One region of the Staphylococcus sp. 11262D007BW genome, then DNA from elsewhere that is predicted to be linked to it. Evidence: riboswitches for the same ligand, from Rfam matches in the RefSeq annotation. Region 1 holds a riboswitch; each other region holds the start of a gene.

What was found. Region 1 has a riboswitch for S-adenosylmethionine ahead of ACEE93_RS07180 (M20 family metallopeptidase). Riboswitches for the same ligand answer to the same signal wherever they lie in the genome.
Region 2: another riboswitch for S-adenosylmethionine. It lies ahead of ACEE93_RS09280 (O-acetylhomoserine aminocarboxypropyltransferase/cysteine synthase family protein); the one in region 1 lies ahead of ACEE93_RS07180 (M20 family metallopeptidase).
Region 3: another riboswitch for S-adenosylmethionine. It lies ahead of ACEE93_RS01800 (methionine ABC transporter ATP-binding protein); the one in region 1 lies ahead of ACEE93_RS07180 (M20 family metallopeptidase).

What each region holds. Positions count from the first base shown of each region.
Region 1 is NZ_JBPWPJ010000001.1:1,441,037-1,448,574, forward strand. It holds gene ltrA (group II intron reverse transcriptase/maturase) at 1-357, opposite strand, end outside; gene ACEE93_RS07170 (DUF2750 domain-containing protein) at 953-1,612, opposite strand; gene ldmS (L-aspartate--L-methionine ligase LdmS) at 1,712-2,890, opposite strand; gene ACEE93_RS07180 (M20 family metallopeptidase) at 2,893-4,077, opposite strand; SAM riboswitch class I at 4,176-4,282, opposite strand; gene ACEE93_RS07185 (S-ribosylhomocysteine lyase) at 4,451-4,921, shown strand; gene ACEE93_RS07190 (DoxX family protein) at 4,995-5,348, opposite strand; gene ACEE93_RS07195 (pyrimidine-nucleoside phosphorylase) at 5,362-6,663, opposite strand; gene deoD (purine-nucleoside phosphorylase) at 6,865-7,538, shown strand, end outside.
Region 2 is NZ_JBPWPJ010000001.1:1,887,197-1,894,734, forward strand. It holds gene ACEE93_RS09265 (metal ABC transporter solute-binding protein, Zn/Mn family) at 570-1,589, opposite strand; gene ACEE93_RS09270 (type 1 glutamine amidotransferase domain-containing protein) at 1,751-2,437, opposite strand; gene ACEE93_RS09275 (hypothetical protein) at 2,493-2,657, opposite strand; gene ACEE93_RS09280 (O-acetylhomoserine aminocarboxypropyltransferase/cysteine synthase family protein) at 2,665-3,948, opposite strand; SAM riboswitch class I at 4,011-4,108, opposite strand; gene nrdG (anaerobic ribonucleoside-triphosphate reductase activating protein) at 4,816-5,352, opposite strand; gene nrdD (anaerobic ribonucleoside-triphosphate reductase) at 5,349-7,199, opposite strand; gene ACEE93_RS09295 (sensor histidine kinase) at 7,409-7,538, opposite strand, start outside.
Region 3 is NZ_JBPWPJ010000001.1:348,767-356,304, forward strand. It holds gene ACEE93_RS01780 (arsenate reductase family protein) at 72-428, shown strand; gene gcvH (glycine cleavage system protein GcvH) at 495-875, shown strand; gene ACEE93_RS01790 (toprim domain-containing protein) at 969-1,364, shown strand; gene ACEE93_RS01795 (thioredoxin family protein) at 1,330-1,647, shown strand; SAM riboswitch class I at 1,685-1,791, shown strand; gene ACEE93_RS01800 (methionine ABC transporter ATP-binding protein) at 1,920-2,948, shown strand; gene ACEE93_RS01805 (methionine ABC transporter permease) at 2,941-3,636, shown strand; gene ACEE93_RS01810 (MetQ/NlpA family ABC transporter substrate-binding protein) at 3,662-4,516, shown strand; gene ACEE93_RS01815 (MetQ/NlpA family ABC transporter substrate-binding protein) at 4,637-5,464, shown strand; gene ACEE93_RS01820 (hypothetical protein) at 5,457-5,624, opposite strand; gene ACEE93_RS01825 (DUF368 domain-containing protein) at 5,691-6,539, opposite strand; gene sufC (Fe-S cluster assembly ATPase SufC) at 6,855-7,538, shown strand, end outside.

The sequences.
Region 1 (7,538 bases):
ACGATTTGGTCTGAAACCATGACTGTGATTTGAAAATGTACGGTCAATTTTAGGTTCAATGACTTGTTTAATGGCTTGTTGGATAACTCTATCTCTTGCGACAGGAATACCCAACACTCGTTTTTTCCCATTTGATTTTGGGATTTCAACTTTCCTTACTGCTTGTGGTTTGTATGTACCATCAAGCAGTTTCTTTCGAATTTGAGGAAAGTACTGCGAGAAGTGCCTATTCAAGTCACTAACACTCATACCATCAATTCCAGGTGCACCTTTGTTCTTTCTCACTTTCTTAATTGCTTTTTCAATGTTGTTTGGTCTTACAACAAGTTCCATCAAAGATGGAGACTCACGATACATTTCTTTCATTTCACCTAAGATTTACTGTACACACTTATATATCCTTTTTTCGTTCCACTACTTATCTTTCTATAAGTTGCCGGTATAAACCGTTTTCTGCACACCGTAAATCTATAACCTCCATTCTTTACTTTGTATTTAATATTGTTCAGTCCTTCGATATGTTTATACCTACTATGACTTCTGCTGATTTCTCATAATTCGTTGTTACTACGATTCTACGAATCGCTTATGAGACCTCCCCGGGTAAGGTGTAACCTCTTTCCACTCATGTCACCACATCATTTACTATATAGAACTCGGGTAGTATAGGACTTTATCTTGTATAGCAGATTCATCCATTCTACATAGCCTTAGTATGATGTTTCTGTTCGTCAGTGCGAGTGTTTGCGTCCGACTTCCTTCAGATTCCACTTCGCAGTGGACACCCTTGTCCTTCGCTAACAGTTCCTACTACCAAGCCTGTAACGGACTTTCACCGTCAAGATGTTACCCATGCCGGGCGCACTATAAAAAGTAGAGAAAAATCATTTAATGATTCTCCTCTACTTTTATGTTTGACCAGGTTCTTATCCTAGCCCTTTTCCTCTACTGATTATATTGTTAATTCATTTGCTAATTTTTGTGCGGAAACAATTGTGCCAATGACACCTGGTTTAATATCGATAGCCACGTATCGATTATCATCTCTTAGTTCATCTAGCCAATCTGAAAAAACTTCACCTTCTACATCGATGAGCTCGAAAGATTCGAAGTCTTCATTAGCTACTTTTTCAGCTCGTTTGCTTAAACTCCAAACAGGCACAAAAAAATGATCATACTCATCAGATACCATCATAAACTGTTTATATCCTTTTTGTGTTAAACCATAAACGGTATCAGTGTTAGCGATGTCTTGAACAAATTCTCGAATTCGAATACGATCTAAATCAGACATAATCTCATTGAAAGCATCAAAAATATTAATTTCATGCCCTTCCGCATTTTCCGTCACATTCACTAACGCTTCATCAGTTTCGTCAAACATCTCATCTAATTCATATGTTGCAAATCGATCAATGTCCATTTTTTTAATTTTGTCATATTCAATCTCTAGATTTTTTAAATAAGCTTCTGCTAAAGATGTTCGTGTCCAAAAACAAACTAAATCTTTCCCGTTATGGTCATGTTTAATAATCTTTTTGTCTTTTACTGCAAAATAAAATTGTTCATTTGTCAAAATGTCTTCATAAAAGCGTTCATTTTTATATGACATAATTAAGCTCCTTTACCATATCAACTTAATTTTGAATATAAACTAGTTTTCATCTTTCGTCAATGAATGGAGAATCATTATGACACTCTATTTAAATTTCTAAAGACCAGCTTTTTCTAAAAAGTCATGTTCATATTTATTCAATTCTGTTTCACTATTGACGTGCCAAATACCACCGAATCTAGATTGCACTTGTTCATCCTCATACCAATCACCATCATAATAAGAGAGTGGATACAACACCCCTTTTTGAACAAATTCCTTAATGGCGTTGAAGAATCGTTCATTATCACCATTTGCAAAATAACTATAAAATTTATGATAGTTACCATTTAACACAGGTTCTAATAACAACATACTTGTCGACCCATTCTGGCGATAATTTAGATCTATTGCATAAACGTCCCCTTTATCATCTACTAATAAGTCAAATCCTGCAATACCGATAAATCCCTCATCTACTGCGTTTTGCATGAGTTCTCTCCCGGCTTGAATGACTTTTTCCGGTACATCTTGGGCATTAATATTGCCATTATAAAATCCATACGCGTTCGTCAACTGTTTGGCTGAACCTATATATACGATCCCTTCTTCAGGATGACGTGCAAACTGGACACAATAATTGTCTACCGCTTCAATACAATCTTCAATAATGAGTGTCTGTGTGGCTTCTTTAGCGTGATAGATACGTGCTTTCGCTTTTGCTAAATCTTCCTCTGTATAACATATCATGACGCCATATCCCCCTGCTGTAGGCAATTCATCACCTGGTTTAATCACAACAGGTAAAGACCAATGTGCGATTTCACTTTCAAATGCATCTACACTGACAATTTGACGCTTTGGTAAATACTTACCATTTGTCCATTTAGAAATATTCGATTTATTATTCAATTGAACAAAAAGATCTTTATTAATAGCGTATTTATTATCAGCTACAATATCTTCCCCATGCACATATTGAAAATAGATGCGTTGATCTTCATCATTCACTAAAGTCTTTAATAATGTTTCATAACTTTCTTGATTATTAAAGGTGTATAAATTTTGCGGCACAGTTTGATCGACTAACTTAAATAATGTCTCTAACTTTGACGTAATACTTGCCTCATGCACAATCACTGGAAGATCTGAAATCAATAACTCCCGTCCAGTTAAAAAGTTAGATTGATGTTCATCCGGTTCAAGCCAAGGGTTAGACACATAAGAAGGACGCGACGTATACACTACATTTGAATCATACAGTTCACCCATCGTCATTTTCGGAGATGTCATCATCATTATAATTTCTCCTTTAACTTTTGATGGTGCGCTTGAATAGATGTCAATAATGCCTCGTCTTGAATTAATTCTGCCCCCATTGTTGCAATAATTTTAGCACCTTTTATCAACGCTTTATCTCCCATTGGACTCTGTGCTGCTTCTCGAAAACGATGGGTATGTCCTACTAAGCTTCTTGGCCCAATTTTAATATGTGGATGAATCGTGGGTACGACATGACTGACATTGCCTGTATCAGTAGACCCATATCCGAAGTCATCATGACTAACTTCTTCGCCTAAAGTGGTCGCATGCTTTTCGAACAATAAATCAAGTTGTGTATTACGAACAAATTCGTTCACCCCATTTTGAATAGGATCAAATTCATAACGACATCCTGTTTGAATTGCTGCACCTTTGGCAATTTGATGGACACGTTCAGTAAGTACATCTAACTCTTTACGAGACATTGCTCTCGTATAAAAACGAGCGTGTGTAAAATCTGGAATAATATTCGCCGCTTCTCCACCGTTTAAAATCACACCATGTACACGATCTGTTTGACGGATATGTTGTCTTAGTTGGCTGATGCCATTAAAAAAACTTAGCATAGCATCTAGTGCATTTCGCGCTTCATAAGCATTTTCCGACGCATGTGCACTTTTTCCAAAAAATTTAATGTCTAATACATCTACAGCTAATGTAGGAATGGTAGGATACGTTTCGTTGCCTGGATGCACCATTAATGCCACATCCACCTCATCAAATAGCCCCTCTTTAACATAAGACGCTTTGGCGCTGCCATTTTCTCCACCTTCTTCAGCAGGGCAACCAAAGACGACCACTCGACCTCCAATCTCATCAATCACTTGTTTTAATGCTATAGCTGCCAACACACTAGCTGTCCCAATAATATTATGACCACACGCATGCCCTAACCCAGGTAACGCATCGTATTCCGCTAAATAGCTAATTGTCGGACCTTCTTTAGAGGATTCATATTCTGCAATAAATCCTGTTGCATGCCCGGCAATATCTTTTGTAACTTCAAATTGATGACTTTTTAAGTGGTCGATTAATAATCGTGATGCAAATAATTCTTCATTGCCGACTTCAGGTCGTTCATGTATTTGATGACTCATATCAATATATGTGAGTCGATGATTATCAATATAGTCTAAAATATGTTGTTGTGTTGTAACCATTCTCTTCTCCCCTTCCAAATAAAAAAAGTTACCAAACCGTAAACTCAATCACCTGTTATATCAAGTGTGATGAGATAAGGTTGATAACATCTTGTCGTTATTTATCTTTCAGCATTCAACGCTGTTGGATTTAGCACCTTTATCGTATGTCGATGAGGTTGCGGGGTTTCGTAGGGCCAAGTCCCTCCACCACTCTTGATAAATTTTTATTAAGTTATTAAACAGTTTAACCGATTTAACACGATTTGTCATTCAATATTCTAAATTTTCATATATCTATTAATAAATCAGAGTTAAATACTCATCTTTAAGATGTTTTATCTAGACTAAAATATGTTAAAATGAAATTAAAAGATATAGGAGGTTGATTTGAATGCCTAAAATGAACGTTGAAAGTTTTAACTTAGATCATACAAAAGTTGTTGCACCATTTATCCGCCTTGCAGGTAAAATGGAAGGATTAAATGGCGATGAAATTTATAAATATGATATTCGCTTTAAACAACCTAACAAAGAACATATGGAAATGCCGGGACTTCATTCTTTAGAACACTTAATGGCTGAAAACATTCGCAACCATACTGACAAAGTAGTAGATTTAAGTCCAATGGGTTGTCAAACTGGATTCTACGTATCATTCATTAACCATGATAACTACGATGATGTGCTAGATATTGTAGAAAAAACATTAAACGATGTACTTAATGCATCAGAAGTACCAGCATGCAACGAAGTACAATGTGGCTGGGCAGCATCACATTCTTTAGAAGGTGCAAAAGAGATTGCTCAAAGTTTTTTAGATCATCGCGATCAATGGCATGATATTTATGGTAATGGCAAATAACTCTACACCATGATAAATATTCAATAAAATAACCCTTGAGTTCCATAACCTAGTGTGAACTCAAGGGCTATTTTTATAATTTACGAATGATTGCCATTAAGACAAATTGCATTGGTATTCTAGCGTATAGCACTGATTTCGGTAAATGTTTGTCACCTAATGGGAGCTGTTTACGCGCCATATAAATGTTTGCTGGTAAAACTGCCCATAAAAAGGCGATTATCCCATGTTTAAACATATATGAAGGGCGTTTAAACACTAAAACTAACCCAATCATCATTTCAAATACCCCTGTGACAAGTACCGCTGTTTTACGAAGCGGCAAATAGTGCGGGACGATACGACGAAATTGTCGTTCTCTTGTGAAATGTAAAATACCAATCATACCAAAGGCAAGACCCATTACAATTCTTAATAAACGCTTCATTTTACCATCCTTTTTATTCTGTAATGACTTTATAAATTAAATCTGGAGATGTTGTCGTATCTTGAATCGCAATATTATCGTACAATTTTTGCTTTACATCTTCAACATTTTCGCGATTAGCATAAATCGTTAACAAACTTTCTCCTTCAGACACAGTGTCTCCCACTTTTTTATGCAATTTAAGGCCGACCGCTAAATCAATTTGATCTTCTTTCGTTTGACGACCTGCGCCCAACATCATAGAAGCAATGCCAATCTCATTAGCAACAATCTCTGACACGACACCTGATTTTTTTGCTGGTAACTCAATTTGATATTGTGCTTGAGGTAAACGTGTAGGATCATCAACTACAGAAGCATCGCCGCCTTGAATGTCTAAAAATGTTTTAAACTTTTCAAGCGCTTTACCATTATCGATCACTTCCTGTAATTTTTGACGTGCCTCATCTAATGTCTCTGCCTTTTGAGCCAAAACGACCATCTGAGCTCCTAATGTAAGTACAAGTTCTGTTAAATCTTCTGGTCCTTCACCTTTTAATGTATCTATTGCTTCTTTTAATTCAAGTGCATTCCCAATAGCATAGCCTAAAGGTTGACTCATATCCGAAATAATTGCCATTGTCTGACGACCCACTTGGTTACCAATTTGAACCATTGCATGCGCCAAGGCTTCCGCTTCCTCTACGGTTTTCATAAATGCACCATTGCCTGTTTTAACATCTAGCACAATGGCGTCCGCACCCGCTGCAATTTTTTTACTCATAATTGAAGAAGCAATGAGTGGGATTGAATTCACAGTCCCTGTCACATCTCTCAAGGCATAAATCTTTTTATCCGCAGGTGTTAAATTACCTGTTTGTCCGATAACTGCGATTTGGTGTTCGTTCACATTTTGGATAAATGATTCATCTGATAATTCGACGTGAAATCCTTCTACAGCTTCTAATTTATCAATTGTACCACCTGTGTGACCTAATCCTCGACCACTCATTTTAGCAACTGGTACACCTAGTGATGCAACTAGCGGCGCTAATACAAGTGTTGTTGTATCACCAACACCCCCAGTTGAGTGCTTATCCACTTTGATGCCTTTAATATTCGATAAATCAATTTGATCACCAGACTCGACCATTGCCATTGTTAAAGCAGCACGTTCTTCGTCGTTCATATCTTGGAAGAAAATCGCCATCGCAAGACTCGACATTTGATAATCAGGAATATCACCATTAGTATAGCCTTCAACCACAAAACGAATTTCCTCTTCTGTTAAAGCATAGCCATCTCTTTTTTTGGAAATAATATCTACCATTCTCATAGCTGTCCCTCTTTTCTAATACTTATTTATTCCTCAACTATTCACCTATATTATACCTATTTATGAAACAATGGTAAATTTATAATGCTTTAAACAGTGTCTCCTTTTAGTACCGCTTCTTAAGGTTTTCGTCGACATTTAAAGGGTCATCTGTTATCTTTAGATTAATGACAATATCTATTGTTAAAAGGAGAGATTTCTATGACTCAAGGGACACCTCATATTCAACCAAATGGGACAAAAATTGCAAAAACGGTTTTAATGCCTGGGGATCCATTACGCGCTAAATATATCGCGGATAACTATTTAGAAAATGTTGAACAGTTTAATGAAGTACGTAACATGTTCGGTTATACAGGTACATATAAAGGCAAAGAAGTATCAGTAATGGGCTCAGGTATGGGTATTCCAAGTATTGGTATTTATTCTTATGAGCTATACAACTTTTTCGGTGTAGAAACGATTATTCGCATTGGCTCTTGTGGTGCAATGCAGGAAGATGTCAATTTATATGACATTATTATTGCACAAGGCGCTTCAACAAATTCAAATTACGTTGATCAATATCAAATTCCAGGTCATTTTGCACCCCTAGCTGACTTTGATTTAATCGTACAAGCTAAAAATAAAGCTGATGATATCGGTGCACGTACACACGTAGGTAATGTATTATCTTCTGACACATTCTACAACGCAGACCCAGATTTCAACCAAAAATGGATCGACATGGGTATTTTAGGTGTCGAAATGGAATCTGCAGGCTTATATTTAAATGCCATCAAAGCAGGTAAAAAAGCTTTAGGTATATTTACTGTAAGTGACCACTTACTTCGCGATGAAGCAACAACAGCTGAAGAACGTCAAAACTCATTTAC
Region 2 (7,538 bases), 450 kb from region 1:
TACTGTACACACTTATATATCCTTTTTTCGTTCCACTACTTATCTTTCTATAAGTTGCCGGTATAAACCGTTTTCTGCACACCGTAAATCTATAACCTCCATTCTTTACTTTGTATTTAATATTGTTCAGTCCTTCGATATGTTTATACCTACTATGACTTCTGCTGATTTCTCATAATTCGTTGTTACTACGATTCTACGAATCGCTTATGAGACCTCCCCGGGTAAGGTGTAACCTCTTTCCACTCATGTCACCACATCATTTACTATATAGAACTCGGGTAGTATAGGACTTTATCTTGTATAGCAGATTCATCCATTCTACATAGCCTTAGTATGATGTTTCTGTTCGTCAGTGCGAGTGTTTGCGTCCGACTTCCTTCAGATTCCACTTCGCAGTGGACACCCTTGTCCTTCGCTAACAGTTCCTACTACCAAGCCTGTAACGGACTTTCACCGTCAAGATGTTACCCATGCCGGGCGCACTACAAAAAATCCACGTGATTGATTGCTCAATCCACGTGGATTTTACCTTTAATTCTTAAGACAAGCGAGGGTCACTGTCTTTTTTAATGAGCATGGTCGTGTTCGTCATGCTCATCTTCTGCTTCGATTTTTTCATCTAAAGCTTTATTGATGTTTTTAATGTTTTCTTTCATTAATGTTTGGAAAGTTTCATCTTTGCTTTGATCTTTCGTTACAGCTTCCATATTATTGAATTTCAATGGCTCTGCTTCTGTTTCTTTACGAATCGTATCTGTCACTTTATTAGACACGTTTTCTTCATATAAAATGTATTTCGCACCTGTGTCATTAATCTCTTTAATGATATTTGTTAGTTCTTTTTGAGATGGGTCTTCAGAATTTAAACCTTGTACCCCTTTTTGTACGAAACCATAACGGTTCGCAAGATAACCTAATGATTCATGAGAAATGAATACCGCGTGACCTTCATGACCTTCTGTTGCTTTCTTCATATCTTGGTCTAATCCTTTTAAATCTTTTAAGACGTTATCGGCATTTTTTTGATATTCCTCTTTATGTTCAGGATCTTTTTCGCTTAATTGATCTCGAATTTCTTTAACAAATGTTTCATCTAATTTAGGATCTAACCATACATGTGGATCGTATGCGCCATGTGAATGTTCATGCGCTTCTTCATGATCTTCTCCTTCGTGCTCATGATCATGTTCGTCTGCTAATAACGAAGATTGATCTACTTGATCTTCAAGCGATAATTTGTGATCGTCTTCTTTAATTGCGCCGGCTACTTTTTTCGCCACAGGATCTAAATCGTCCCCAGTATAGACGAATAAATCAGATTTGCTGGCATCCATAATATCTTTTTGAGACGGCTCATAACTATGCAAATCTGCACCTGTTGGATAGATCGAATTGACTTCCACATGATCTCCGCCAATCTGTTCCACAAACGATTGCAGTGGGAAAACGGTTGTTGTCACTTTTAAAGCCTCATCAGAGCTGCCTTTAGTGCTACTTGATGATTGTTCATTATCTTGTCCACATGCAACGAGTACAACACTTGCTAACACTGCAGTTGCCATAAACTTTATACCTTTTTTAATCATGTGTCCTTCTCCTTTAGTTTCATTTAGTAATCATTACGATTTAAAATTATAAAGGATATTCTATTAAAGCGCAATGTCTTTTGGAGATTTATTTCATATTTTATGATATTCATAAAAAACCCTTAACACATTGGGCGTTCAAATGGTTAAGGGTTTCTATTCTAAGATAATAAGTTTTTTACTTCTTGAGCTACAAGTTTAGCAGAAGCTGGATTTTGACCAGTCACTAGACGACCATCCACTTCTACGTGCCCTTTCATGGGTACTTTAGATTTGCGATAAGTTGCATCTTTTGTTTTTAATTCCGTTTCTAAAGCAAATGGCACATACTTTTTACGATTGGCGAGCACTTCTTCTGCATTTGAAAAACCGGTTAACGTTTTGCCATCGATAAAGAAATGATGGTTGGCCTGTTTCACTTCTAATAATGCACAAGCACCGTGACAAACTGTTGAGACAATGCCTCCACGGTCATAAATGGTATTAATCGCCTTTTCAATATGAGGATTACCTGGGAAATCAAACATGACACCGTGTCCACCTGTAAAATAAATCACGTCATATTGAGATGGATCCGCTTCACTAATTGATTTAGAGTGTTGCAAAAGATTCATAAATTGTGAGTCATCATAATAAGCCTTAGATATACTATCTAGTGTCACAGCATTTAAACTGACCGGATCAAGCGGCGTTGCGCCACCATTAATATTAAAAATATCAACTTGATAATTCGCATCATCTTTAAATACATCATAAAAGTGCACAAGTTCGCTCAACCACAATCCTGTTGGTTTATCAAAACCATCAAACTGATCATGACTTGTATTAACAATCATTATCTTTTTCATAGCAAGCCTTCCTCTCTAAAAGTGTGTTGCTTATGTTTACCCATTTTGCTCATCTTTATGTTTCATCTTGTAATGAATCAATCGATTGTGTAATGTGCGCTAATTGTTCTTCTTTTAAAAATTGTGCGGCTTGGTTAATTGGCACGTAGTCTTCCCATTCTTGGCGTTGTGTTAATAACTGTTCAAGATGATTATCTTGATTAACTGGGGCGTCATTCATTTCTAGTTCACTCCTTGTCAATTGCTTTAAATGCTTTTTCTAAATCGTTAATAATATCATCTATATGTTCAAGTCCAATCGATAAACGGATGGTTTCCGGTTCGATACCTGCTGCTTTTTGTTCTTCTATAGTGAGCTGTTGGTGTGTCGTAGAAGCTGGATGAATCACGAGCGACTTCGCATCACCTACGTTGGCTAATAACGAAAATAATTCCAAGTTTTCAATCCATTGGCGACCTGCTTCATAGCCACCTTTCACACCAAATGTAAAAATAGAGCCAGCCCCTTTTGGTAGATAACGTTCTTTTAATGGATAGTAGTCACTTGATTCTAGTCCTGCATATTTTACCCAAGTGACAAGTGGATGTTGTTCAAGATAACGTGCCACTTTTTCAGCATTGTCCACATGTCGTTCCATACGAAGCGACAATGTTTCTAACCCTTGCGTTAGTAAAAAAGCATTAAATGGTGATAATGCTGCACCTGTATCACGTAATAGTGTTGTACGAATTTTAAAAGCAAGTGCCGCTTCTTGAAACGCTTCTGCAAAAATGATGCCATGATAAGATGGATCTGGTTCACTCAGCGCTGGGAACTTCCCATTTTGCCAATTAAAGTTACCCCCATCAATAATGACACCACCCATTGTGGTACCGTGGCCGCCGATAAACTTCGTCGCAGAATGAACGACAATGTTTGCACCGTGCTCAATCGGTCGGCATAAGTATGGTGTCGCAAAAGTATTATCTACTATTAATGGTATACCCGCTTCTTGTGTAATTTGTGCAAGTGATTCTAAATCTTCTACATTACCTTCAGGATTACCTATTGTTTCAACAAATACACCTCTTGTATTCTCCTGTATAGCTTCTTTTACATCATTAACATCTTTTGTATTAACCAAAGTGACCTCAATACCATATTTCGGCAATGTATGCGTAAACAATGTGTGCGTGCCACCATACAAAGTCTCACTCGCAACAATATGTTCGCCACTTTGTGCCACAGATTGAATCGCATATGTAATCGCCGCCATACCAGAAGCAACAGCTACACCAGCCACGCCTCCTTCAAGTTCAGCAAGACGTGTCTCTAATACCGTAGTCGTTGGATTCATTAACCGTGTATAAATATTCCCCGGTTCTTGTAAACTAAATAAATCCGCCGCATGTGCTGTGTCATCAAACGTATATGATGTCGTTTGATAGATTGGTAACGCTCTGGAGTTGGTTTGTTCGTCTACTGCTTGGCCAGCGTGTAATTGTAACGTTTCAAATTGATAATCTGTCATCCCTATTCCCCCTTAACAAAAAATAAAGCCTATCCTGAAAAGATAGACTTTAAAAAATAGACATCTTATCTCTCAGGTTCATTACCTGTAGGAATTAGCACCTAACTTAATAGGTTGCCTGGCTTCGTCGGGCCTATCCCTCCGCCAATCGCGATAAGTCATGATTCATTTGTTTTAAATAAGAATAACGTCATTGTATAGCACACACACTCGAAAGTCAATGATTTATCTGAATTTTTATTATAATGCGAAAGTTTAGCGGTAACCATTTTGTTTCAAACAAAACCCACTCAACCGTATTAAAAACATTTTAAAATGCAAGTGAATTAACATTTCTTAAGCATAAGGAAATTGCTAGTTTAAATGGTTTCTATATTGCTCGCGTTCCTACAGGCCTCGCTCGAACTAATCAAACCTTCATAATACTTTAAGGAAAAATCAAGGTTCACCTACTCACTAACGTTCGTATGTGTAAGGATGACGTAATTCACTATGTTCATAAATCATCCTTTAGGATTTCTCACTTCGGCGTGATCTGTCAGGAGTCTCGCAACCGAAACCATTTAAAATAATTGCTCAGTAACATAGAGAAACATTTGAGTGGTTATGGTGCACTTTTGATTTCGAGGTGCTTTCCACTGATTGCAACCTTAGCCGAGACTTCTTTGGCATAGAGCCGAAACCGAAAATCCATTTTGTCTTCTTATTTAACATTCTATAAAAGACAAAATTAGTTGAGGTGAGGCGCCTAGAAACGCGAGGCGTAAAGGTGCAATCACTATTACTTTAATCACTGAGAAATACGAGTCATAAAGGTGTTAATAACTTTAAATATATCTAATCATTTCCCCTTTATCATTACTTCCTCTACTCAATATATATTGCTTTTGATAGGTTATGGGTTCGGCGGTATGTAGGGATATGAATGACCCGTTGATTGAGCGAACCTTTATATGGAAGGTTCGGCCGATATAAATGTTGAATAAACATTCCATCAACGAGGACATCTACTTTTTCTAAAAGTGGACGTCGTTGGCTATCACGCCATAGCCACTCGAATTGGAAACCTGACCATACCCAAATAGATTTTGTCTTACCAAATCGCTCACGAAACGCTTCAATTAACGCGCTCGTTACCTTTAAATTACAAAATGGTTCGCCACCTAAAATACTCAATCCGCTAATATAATCTGGTGCACATGCTTCCAAAATATCGTCAATCATTTCATCGACAAAAGGTGCGCCATATCGAAAATGTTGCGCTGCCACGTTATAACATCCTGGACATTGAAATGGACAACCTGATACATACACACTACACCGTACGCCTTCTCCATCTACAAAACTATGATGTTCAATTTTGGCAATATAACCAGAACCTTGTCGAATGGCTTCAGCGATCATGATTTAGGCACCTTCATATGTTTAACACGTGCGCACATTTCTTTATGACGCCCCTCAATAGTTGGACGTTGCACTGGGTTGCCTAAATAACCACATGTCCGTTTTACCACATCGACTGTCGATGGATCATCATTACCACAATTTGGACATTGATAGCCATGAGGGGTTGTATCAAAATCACCTTCAAACCCACACTCATAACAACGATCAATCGGAATGTTGGTACCTAGATAACTAACACGATCATACGCATAATCCCATACAGCCTCTAGCGCTTTCACATTATGATCCAATTTTGGATATTCACAATAATGAATATAACCGCCACTCGCATAATAAGGATAATCTTTTTCAAAATCGAGCTTTTCAAATGGCGTCACGTCTTTACGTACATCGTAATGGAAAGAGTTTTGATAATATCCTTTATCCGTTATATTAGGTATCTCACCAAAACGGTCATAATCTAAACGACAGAAACGATCGGTCAAGGACTCACTTGGCGTACTATAGATACTGAACCATACATCTTCTTCCTCTGTCCATTGATATTGGTAGGTTTGCATTTCTTTTAAAATTTCCAATGTAAATTGTTTCGCTTCAGGGTTTGTTTCCCAATCTGCCCCATAAAACACAGTCGCTGTTTCATATAAACCGATATACCCCATCGAAATCGTCGCACGTTTTTCCTTAAATAATGAAAAGACGTCTTCTGTTGGGTCTAATCGATGCTTAAAAGCGCCACTTTGATATAAAATTGGTGCATTATCAGGTGTGGCTTGTCGTACACGTGTAATACGGTACACTAATGCATCATGTAGCACCTGCATCCGTTTATGAAAAATCGTCCAAAATCGTGCTTTATCACCCTCAGATTCTATTGCGATTCTAGGTAAATTTAAGGTCACTACACCTAAATTGCATCGCCCATTATTCTCATGCGCTCCTTGGTCATTGTGCCATGCCGGTAAAAAAGAACGACATCCCATCGGTGCTTTAAAATCACCAAGTAATTCTACCGTTTTATCATAATTTAAAATATCAGGATACATGCGTTTCATTGAACATTTTAAAGCCAATTGTTTTATATCATAATTGGGATCTTCCGGTGCAAAATTAGTCCCTTTTTTAATCGAAAAGACCAGTTTTGGGAAAATAGCAGTAATCCTATCTTTCCCTAGTCCTTTAATGCGGGTTTGTAAAATCGCTTGTTGAATTTTACGACTTAATTCATCTTCTCCTAGCCCAAATCCTAACGTTACAAAAGGCGTTTGGCCATTTGATGTATACAACGTATTAATTTCATATTCTAAACTTTCGATTGCGTCTTGAATGTCAGCCGTTACTTGTTGATCAATATACGTTTCACGTTGATCAGGGGCCACAAATTGAGCTGCTGTTTGTGTATGTTTTTCTTGATTATAACGTGCATATGTACTGAGTAATTCATCGACACGGTCAATGGTACAGCCGCCGTATTGACTACTAGACACATTGGCGATGATTTGTACTAATTGGGCTGTCGCTGTTTGTATTGACTTTGGAGAGGTTACTTGGGCGTTACCAATTTGAAACCCGTTCGCAAGCATTCCTTCAGCGTCGATTAAACAACAATTCGTTAGTGGTTGAAATGGATGATAATCTAAATCATGAAAGTGTATATCACCCGATTGATGTGCCTCTGCAACATGTTTAGGTAACAACTGATCGAGCGCATACACTTTAGATACAACGCCAGCGGTTAAATCTCTCATTGTCGAGAACGTAGCGCTGTCTTTATTCGCATTTTCGTTGACCACTTTAGGATCTTTAGTCATGAGACCTTCTAGTGCTTTTTCTAATTGCTTCATCTCACATCTCTCCTACATATAGTATCTAATTTTAATACTAGACACTATATATAGTACATTCAAATTAAAATAAGCCCGTTAACCAATTTGTCATTTCTTTTCAAACATTATGTGAACATAAAATAGCACAACATTTAAATGGTTGAATAATGTAATGTTATATTTCAAAAATACTATTTGAGACCTAGGTTCAACTGTTTTTATTGACGTTATTTCGTGGGCACATAAACGGTCATCGTCGTGCCGTGGCCAAGTTCACTATCCACTTTGATATTGCCTTCTAGTTGTTCACTAAGTGTTTTCGCAATATACAAGCCTAAACCTGAGCCACCTGTTGTT
Region 3 (7,538 bases), 1.1 Mb from region 1:
ATATATTAAAAAAGTATCTAATTATTGAAAACTTTGCTATATTTATATTAATTAAATTTAGGAGGTAGCTTATGATTAAATTTTATCAATACCGACAATGCACAACATGTAAAAAAGCGGCTCAATTTTTATCAGAGTACGGTGTGAGTTATGAACCTATCGACATTGTGCAACACACACCTACTAAAGAAGAATTTGCGAAGATTGTAGAAGATTCTGGTATTGAAATTAAAAAATTATTCAATACACATGGTGCTAAATATCGCGAATTAAATTTAAAAGATAAGTTAAAAGATATGTCTGACGATGAAAAACTAGAATTATTGGCATCTGACGGTATGTTAGTGAAACGTCCATTAGCCATTTCTGGTGATAAAGTGACTGTAGGGTTTAAAGAGGACGTTTATAAAGATACTTGGGTTCGTTAAAATAGTTGATAGAATTCAAGCGATATGTCATCATTAATATGTAATTAAAAATAGGAGGGGATTCACGTGGCAGTGCCAAATGAATTTAAGTATTCAAAAGAACATGAATGGGTTAAAGTTGACGGAAATGTTGCTTTAATCGGTATTACAGACTTCGCACAAAGCGAATTAGGAGATATCGTTTTCGTTGAACTTCCAGAAGTAGACGACGAAGTTTCAGAAGGTGAAACTTTCGGTAGCGTTGAATCTGTAAAAACTGTATCTGAATTATATTCTCCACTTACAGGTAAAGTTGTGGAAGTAAATGAAGATTTAGAAGATGAACCGGAAGCAGTCAATGAATCACCATATGAAAAAGCATGGATGGTTAAAATTGAACTTAGTGATGAAAGTGAGTTAGACGCATTAATGGATGCTTCAGCTTACGAAGACATGATTGGTGAATAATACTTATTTTTTATTGAGACTCCTTGGTAACTTGTTTATCCGGGAGTTTTTTGGTATCAATTTTACTCTCAGACTATTTAGAAGGTGAAGACTATGGCGATCATAAATAAAGTAATTGTTGTAGAAGGTAAATCTGATAAAAAAAGGGTAAAAGAAGTGTTAAACGAACCGGTTGATATTATATGTACACATGGCACAATGAGCATCGAGAAAATGGACAATATGCTAGAGTCATTATATGATAAGCAAGTCTATATACTCGTAGATGCTGATACAGAAGGACGCCACATTCGTAAGTGGTTTTCAAAATATTTGAGCGAACGTATTGATATATTTGTGGATTCTACTTACACTGAAGTGGCGCGTTGTCCTCGTGATTACCTCTCAAATGTGTTAGGACGTTTTGGATTTAACGTGAAAAACGATTTTTATGTCAAAGGAAAGTATGGATATCATGAATGTTTCAGAGCAATTGAACAATATATCTAAAAATAAAGATGAACCTGTACATCTTATATTTGGTTATACACCGATGTGCGGGACGTGTAAAATGTCTGAGCGTATGTTAGACATTGCGAATGACATTGTAAATTTGCCTTTAGTGAAAATAGATTTAAATTTTCATCCGGACTTTAGTCAAGATTATGAGATTCAATCAGTGCCTATTTTACTGATTATGAATTATGATCAAGAAGTTAAACGCATTTACGCGTTTCAGTCTGTCCCCTTTTTATTAGAAAATTTAAAAAAGGCGATTGACGAATCAACGTGATGATGATAATATAATAGACAATTAAATATTCAGAAAACTCTTATCAAGAGTGGTGGAGGGATGTGCCCTAAGAAGCCCGGCAACCGTCAAACGTGAAATGGTGCCAATTCACATAAAGTTTTTTTGGACTTTTGAAGATGAGAGAAGCGACGTTGATACAATGCTTTCTCTTTTATTCAAAAGAGAAAGCATTTTTTGATTTAAATCGTCAATCGTCGTTAAGATGAACTCATTTTATTTCGGGAGTAAGTTTGTTAGGGGGATATAGTGTTATGATTGAGCTTAAAAATTTAGTTAAGCAATATACTTCGAAGTCTAAAAAAGTAACAGCTGTCGATCAAGTTGATTTAAACATCGATACTGGAACAATTTTCGGAATAATCGGATTTTCGGGAGCTGGAAAAAGTACGTTAGTGCGTTTATTGAATTATCTGGAAGCACCAACATCTGGTGACGTTATTATTGGTGGTGATCATATTGGTCAATTAACCAAAGCGGCATTAAGGAAAAAACGCCAAAAAGTAAGTATGATTTTTCAGCATTTCAACTTACTTTGGTCTCGTACCGTATTAGATAACATTAAGTTTCCTCTTGAAGTGGCAGGTGTACCTAAGCGTGAAGCTAAAACTAAGGCACTTCATTTAATTGAAAGAGTAGGATTAGAGGGAAGGGAGAATGCTTACCCATCTGAGTTATCTGGAGGACAAAAGCAAAGAGTTGGTATTGCTAGAGCGTTAGCAAATGACCCAGAAGTCTTGTTATGTGACGAAGCGACGAGTGCCTTAGATCCACAAACGACAGATGAAATTTTAGATTTGCTAGTGGAGCTCAAAAAAGAAAAGAACTTAACCATCGTTGTCATTACCCATGAGATGAATGTCATTCGACGTATTTGCGATGAGGTAGCAGTGATGGAACAAGGGCGAGTGATTGAACAAGGAGAGGTCTCTGAAGTCTTTCAAAACCCTAAACACAAGGTTACTAAACGTTTTGTTCGAGAAGATTTAGAACCTTCAAATGATGAAGACGACATCACTAGTACTATCCCGCTAGAAAAGGATGATATGTTAGTCAAGTTCATTTTCTCAGGGGAACATACGACAGAACCTGTCATTTCGTACATTACGCGCACACATCAAATTGCTGCAAATATTCTTGAAGGAAATATCAAAAACACAAAAACTGGCGCAGTTGGTTTTTTACTTGTACATATTACAGCCATCTCACAAGATCAATTTAAGGCATTGGAAGAAGATTTAAGTACGAAAAATATTGCTGTGGAGGTGGTCCGTCATGGGTAAGAGCTTTAGTGAGATTATCCAAGAAATGATTACAATGCCTAATGTCCAATGGGAGGAAGTATGGACCGCTACATATGAAACGCTCTATATGACGGTAGTATCGACCTTATTTTCATTTGTATTAGGTTTGATTTTAGGGATTATCTTGTTTTTAACTTCAAAAAGTAAATCTAAAATAGGACGTATTTTCTACGGCATCGTTTCATTTTTTGTAAACCTATTTCGTGCCATTCCGTTCATTATTTTGATTTTACTATTAATTCCTTTTACAAGTTTAATTTTAGGTACGATTAGTGGTCCAACGGGTGCCTTACCCGCGTTAATTATAGGAGCATCACCATTCTATGGTCGTTTAGTAGAGATTGCATTAAAAGAAATTGATAAAGGTGTCATTGAAGCTGCGCGTTCCATGGGCGCTAATACTTGGGTGATTGTATTAAAGGTATTAATTCCGGAATCTTCACCAGCGCTAGTTTCTGGTATTACAGTAACTGCGATTGCACTTGTTGGTTCTACTGCCATTGCAGGGGTTATCGGTGCAGGTGGTCTTGGAAACTTAGCATATCTCACAGGATTTACACGTAACCAAAATGACGTCATTTTAATTTCTACCATTTTGATTTTAATTATTGTTTTTATCATTCAATTCTTAGGGGATTGGATTACAAATAAAATTGATAAAAGATAACTGATTATAAAGGGGGAAGATCAATATGAAAAGAGTTTTATCGTTAGTAGTTATTTTAACATTAGGGATTGTCCTTGCAGCTTGTGGCAATGATTCTAAAGGTGAAAAAGGAGATACAAGTGATGCAAACGGCGGTAATGGTGAGGATAAAAAAATCGTTGTCGGTGCTTCACCAGCGCCACATGCTGAAATTTTAGAAGAAGCTAAGCCGATTTTAGAAAAAGAAGGATATGATTTAGAAATTAAAACAATTAATGATTATACTACACCTAACAAATTATTAGATGCGGGAGAATTAGATGCTAACTTCTTCCAACACACACCATATCTTGAAACTGAAAAGAAAGATAAAGGCTACAAAATTGAATCAGCAGGCGATGTACATTTGGAACCAATGGCTGTTTACTCTCAAAAATATGATAGCTTAAAAGACTTACCAGACAATGCAGAAGTCTTTGTTTCAAACAATCCAGCTGAGCAAGGTCGTTTCTTAAAGTTTTTCGTAGATGAAGGTCTCGTTACAATTAAAGATGGTGTTGATATTAAAGATGCAACATTTGACGACATTAAAGAGAATAAAAAGAACATTAAATTTAACGATGATCAAGCAGCTGAATTCTTACCAAAAACATATCAAAATAAAGAAGGAGATGCGGTTATCTTAAACTCAAACTTTGCAATTGAACAAGGCTTAAATCCACAAAAAGATTCTATTGCAGTAGAGGATGCTAAAGATAATCCATACGCTAATTTAATTGCCGTTCAAGAAGGTCATAAAGATGATGAAAAAATTAAAGCATTAGTAAAAGCACTTCAATCTGATGATATTAAAAACTTTATTGAAGACAAATACAAAGGTGCAGTAGTACCAGCAGAATAATAATTAACTGAAAGATGGGCATACGATGTAAGAGATATAGCGCACTAGAACAATCTGATTAAACGCTAGTTAGACTTTTACATCGTAGCTCGTCTTTTTACATATCAAGGGGGACATAGTATGAAAAGAAAAGTGTTGCTATTTGGAACGACATTAATTGCTTTGTTAGTTGTGTTATCAGCTTGCAATCAAAATGAATCAGCAGATAGTTCAGAAGATAAAAAAATAGTAGTAGCTGCTACACCCACACCACATGGAGAAGTCGCTAAAAAGGCAGGCGAACTTTTAAAGGACAAAGGCTATGAAGTGGAAGTGCGTGAAGTGAATGATTACAAAATACCTAATAAATTATTAGATGAAGGCGATGTTGATGCCAATATGTTCCAACATGTACCATACTTAGAAGCGGAGAAAGCGTCACATGGTTACAAAGTGGAAGAGGTTGGAAAAGTATTGACGACACCAATGGGCGTCTATAGTAAAAAATACGATAGCTTAAAAGAGTTACCTAAAGGTGCAAAAATTTATATTTCAAACAATCCTGCAGAAGAAGGCCGTTTTTTATCCTTTTTTGTTAAAGAAGGCTTAATCAAAATTAAAGATGGGGTTAAGATTGAAGATGCGAAATTAGATGACATTGTTGAAAATAAAAAAGATTTACAATTTGATAATCAACAAGGCGCAGAATTTTTACCTAAGACATATAATAATGGAGAAGGCGACGCAGTCATTATGAATTCTAATTATGCCATTGATAATGGTTTGAAACCACTAAAGGATTCTATCGCAGTAGAGGATGAATCATCACCGTTTGCTAATATTTTAGCAGTACAAGAAGGACATAAAAACGATCAAAAGTATCAAGATTTCCTCGAAGCGTTACAATCTAAAGAAATACAAGACTATATCAATGAAGAGTTTGATGGGGCGGTCATTCCAGCTAAATAACGACCAACGTGATATAAAAAATGAGCGGTAAAGAAGAGGGAGACATATAATGCTCTGGGAAACCGATTAACGGTGTCCCAAAAGCAGGATTTTCGGCAGAAAGTTCACGATTCGCCAAAATTTGAAAAACAATTTTAGCTCGTCGTTCGCTTCTGCTCAAATCCTGAACGCTTTTGTCCCAACCTCCTACTTTACCGCTCATTTTAGTTGATTATTTATCGCTAAGTTACGCTTCAGTATATTTACCAAGTATATGGCTGACAAGGAAGCCAACCACGAGTGTAATAATGGAAATAATCCAAGATAACCCAGTAGTTGGTAACCCAGGAAATACTGAGAAAAGCGACCCAATGACTAAACCTAGAATCGCAGCATAAGTTAAGTACGTATACTTGCTTAGTAAAAATTTGATTAACTTACTAGCAACTAAAAATCCACATATCACGCCTAAACCAACCAAGATAATAACCGGTAAAGCTGAGAAGTTTAAGCGTACAATTTCTGAAATTGCAAAAGTAACGGTTCCGTAAACACCAAATAATAGTAAAACAAAAGAACCAGATACACCTGGTAATAACATCGCACTCGATGCACAGATACCTGCAATGAAGTATTTAACCATCATACCTACCGACATATCAATCGTACTTGGTTTAGCTTCCGAATGACCTCCAGAAATGAGCGATAGTATTACTAATACTACGATAGCGATCACAACCACAAGCCAGTGTTTGGCCGTGTAAGTTTGTTTAAAATGAGAAATTCTTAATAGAAACGGAATAAGTCCGAGTATTAAACCGGTAAAGAAAAACATAGTTGGGACTTCATGTTCAGCGAGTAAATAATTAATTACGCTACTTAATATCCCAAGTGCTAATCCCATTCCAATCACAATTGGAAGTAAAAACATAATACTTTTTTTGAAATGCTTAGAAAATATACCACTTACTGACGTAATAAAATCATCATAAATACCTAAGAGTAAAGCGATTGTCCCGCCACTTACACCGGGAACTAGGTCACTTGAGCCCATCGCAAAGCCTTTAATGATATTTTTAAATTTAAATTGAGACATGGAATATAGTTCCTTTCGATTTAATGTTCTTTTTAGTGTCCATTATCATACCATAATATTGCCTAAATGTTTTCAATTTAATCATAAGACTTTAGACCTAATGAGAACAACGTCCTTGTTATTATCAATACTTAGCTATGAAATTAAGATAAATTATATTCAAAATAAGCGAAAACTATAAACGGTAGTGGTTTATAAATCCCATTATTTTGGTTATAATGAGGCATGGAGTATAAAAGTAACCCTTTTTGACGTTACATTAAAATTATTATAAACTAAGGTATGGAATTAAACATAAACTTGGAGGGAATCATAATGCCATCAACATTAGAAATTAAAGACTTACATGTGTCTATTGACGATAAAGAGATATTAAAAGGTGTTAATTTAACAATTAATACAGGTGAGATTCACGCAATCATGGGACCTAACGGTACTGGTAAATCAACATTATCATCAGCAATCATGGGTCACCCAGCATATGAAGTAACAAAAGGTGAAGTATTATTAGACGGCGTGAACGTTTTAGAATTAGAAGTAGATGAACGTGCAAAAGCAGGTTTATTCTTAGCAATGCAATATCCATCAGAAATTAGTGGTGTAACAAACGCAGACTTCATGCGTTCAGCAATCAATGCACAACGTGAAGAAGGTCAAGAAGTTAACTTAATGCAATACATTAAACAATTAGATAAGCAAATGGACTTCTTAGAAATGGATAAAGATATGGCTCAACGTTACCTTAACGAAGGTTTCTCTGGCGGTGAGAAAAAACGTAACGAAATTTTACAATTAATGATGTTAGAGCCTAAATTCGCAATTTTAGACGAAATTGACTCTGGTCTTGATATCGACGCATTAAAAGTTGTATCAAAAGGTATCAACGAAATGCGCGGAGACGAATTCGGTTCATTAATCATTACGCACTATCAACGTTTATTAAACTACATTACACCTGATCAAGTACATGTAATGTACAACGGTATTATCGTTAAATCT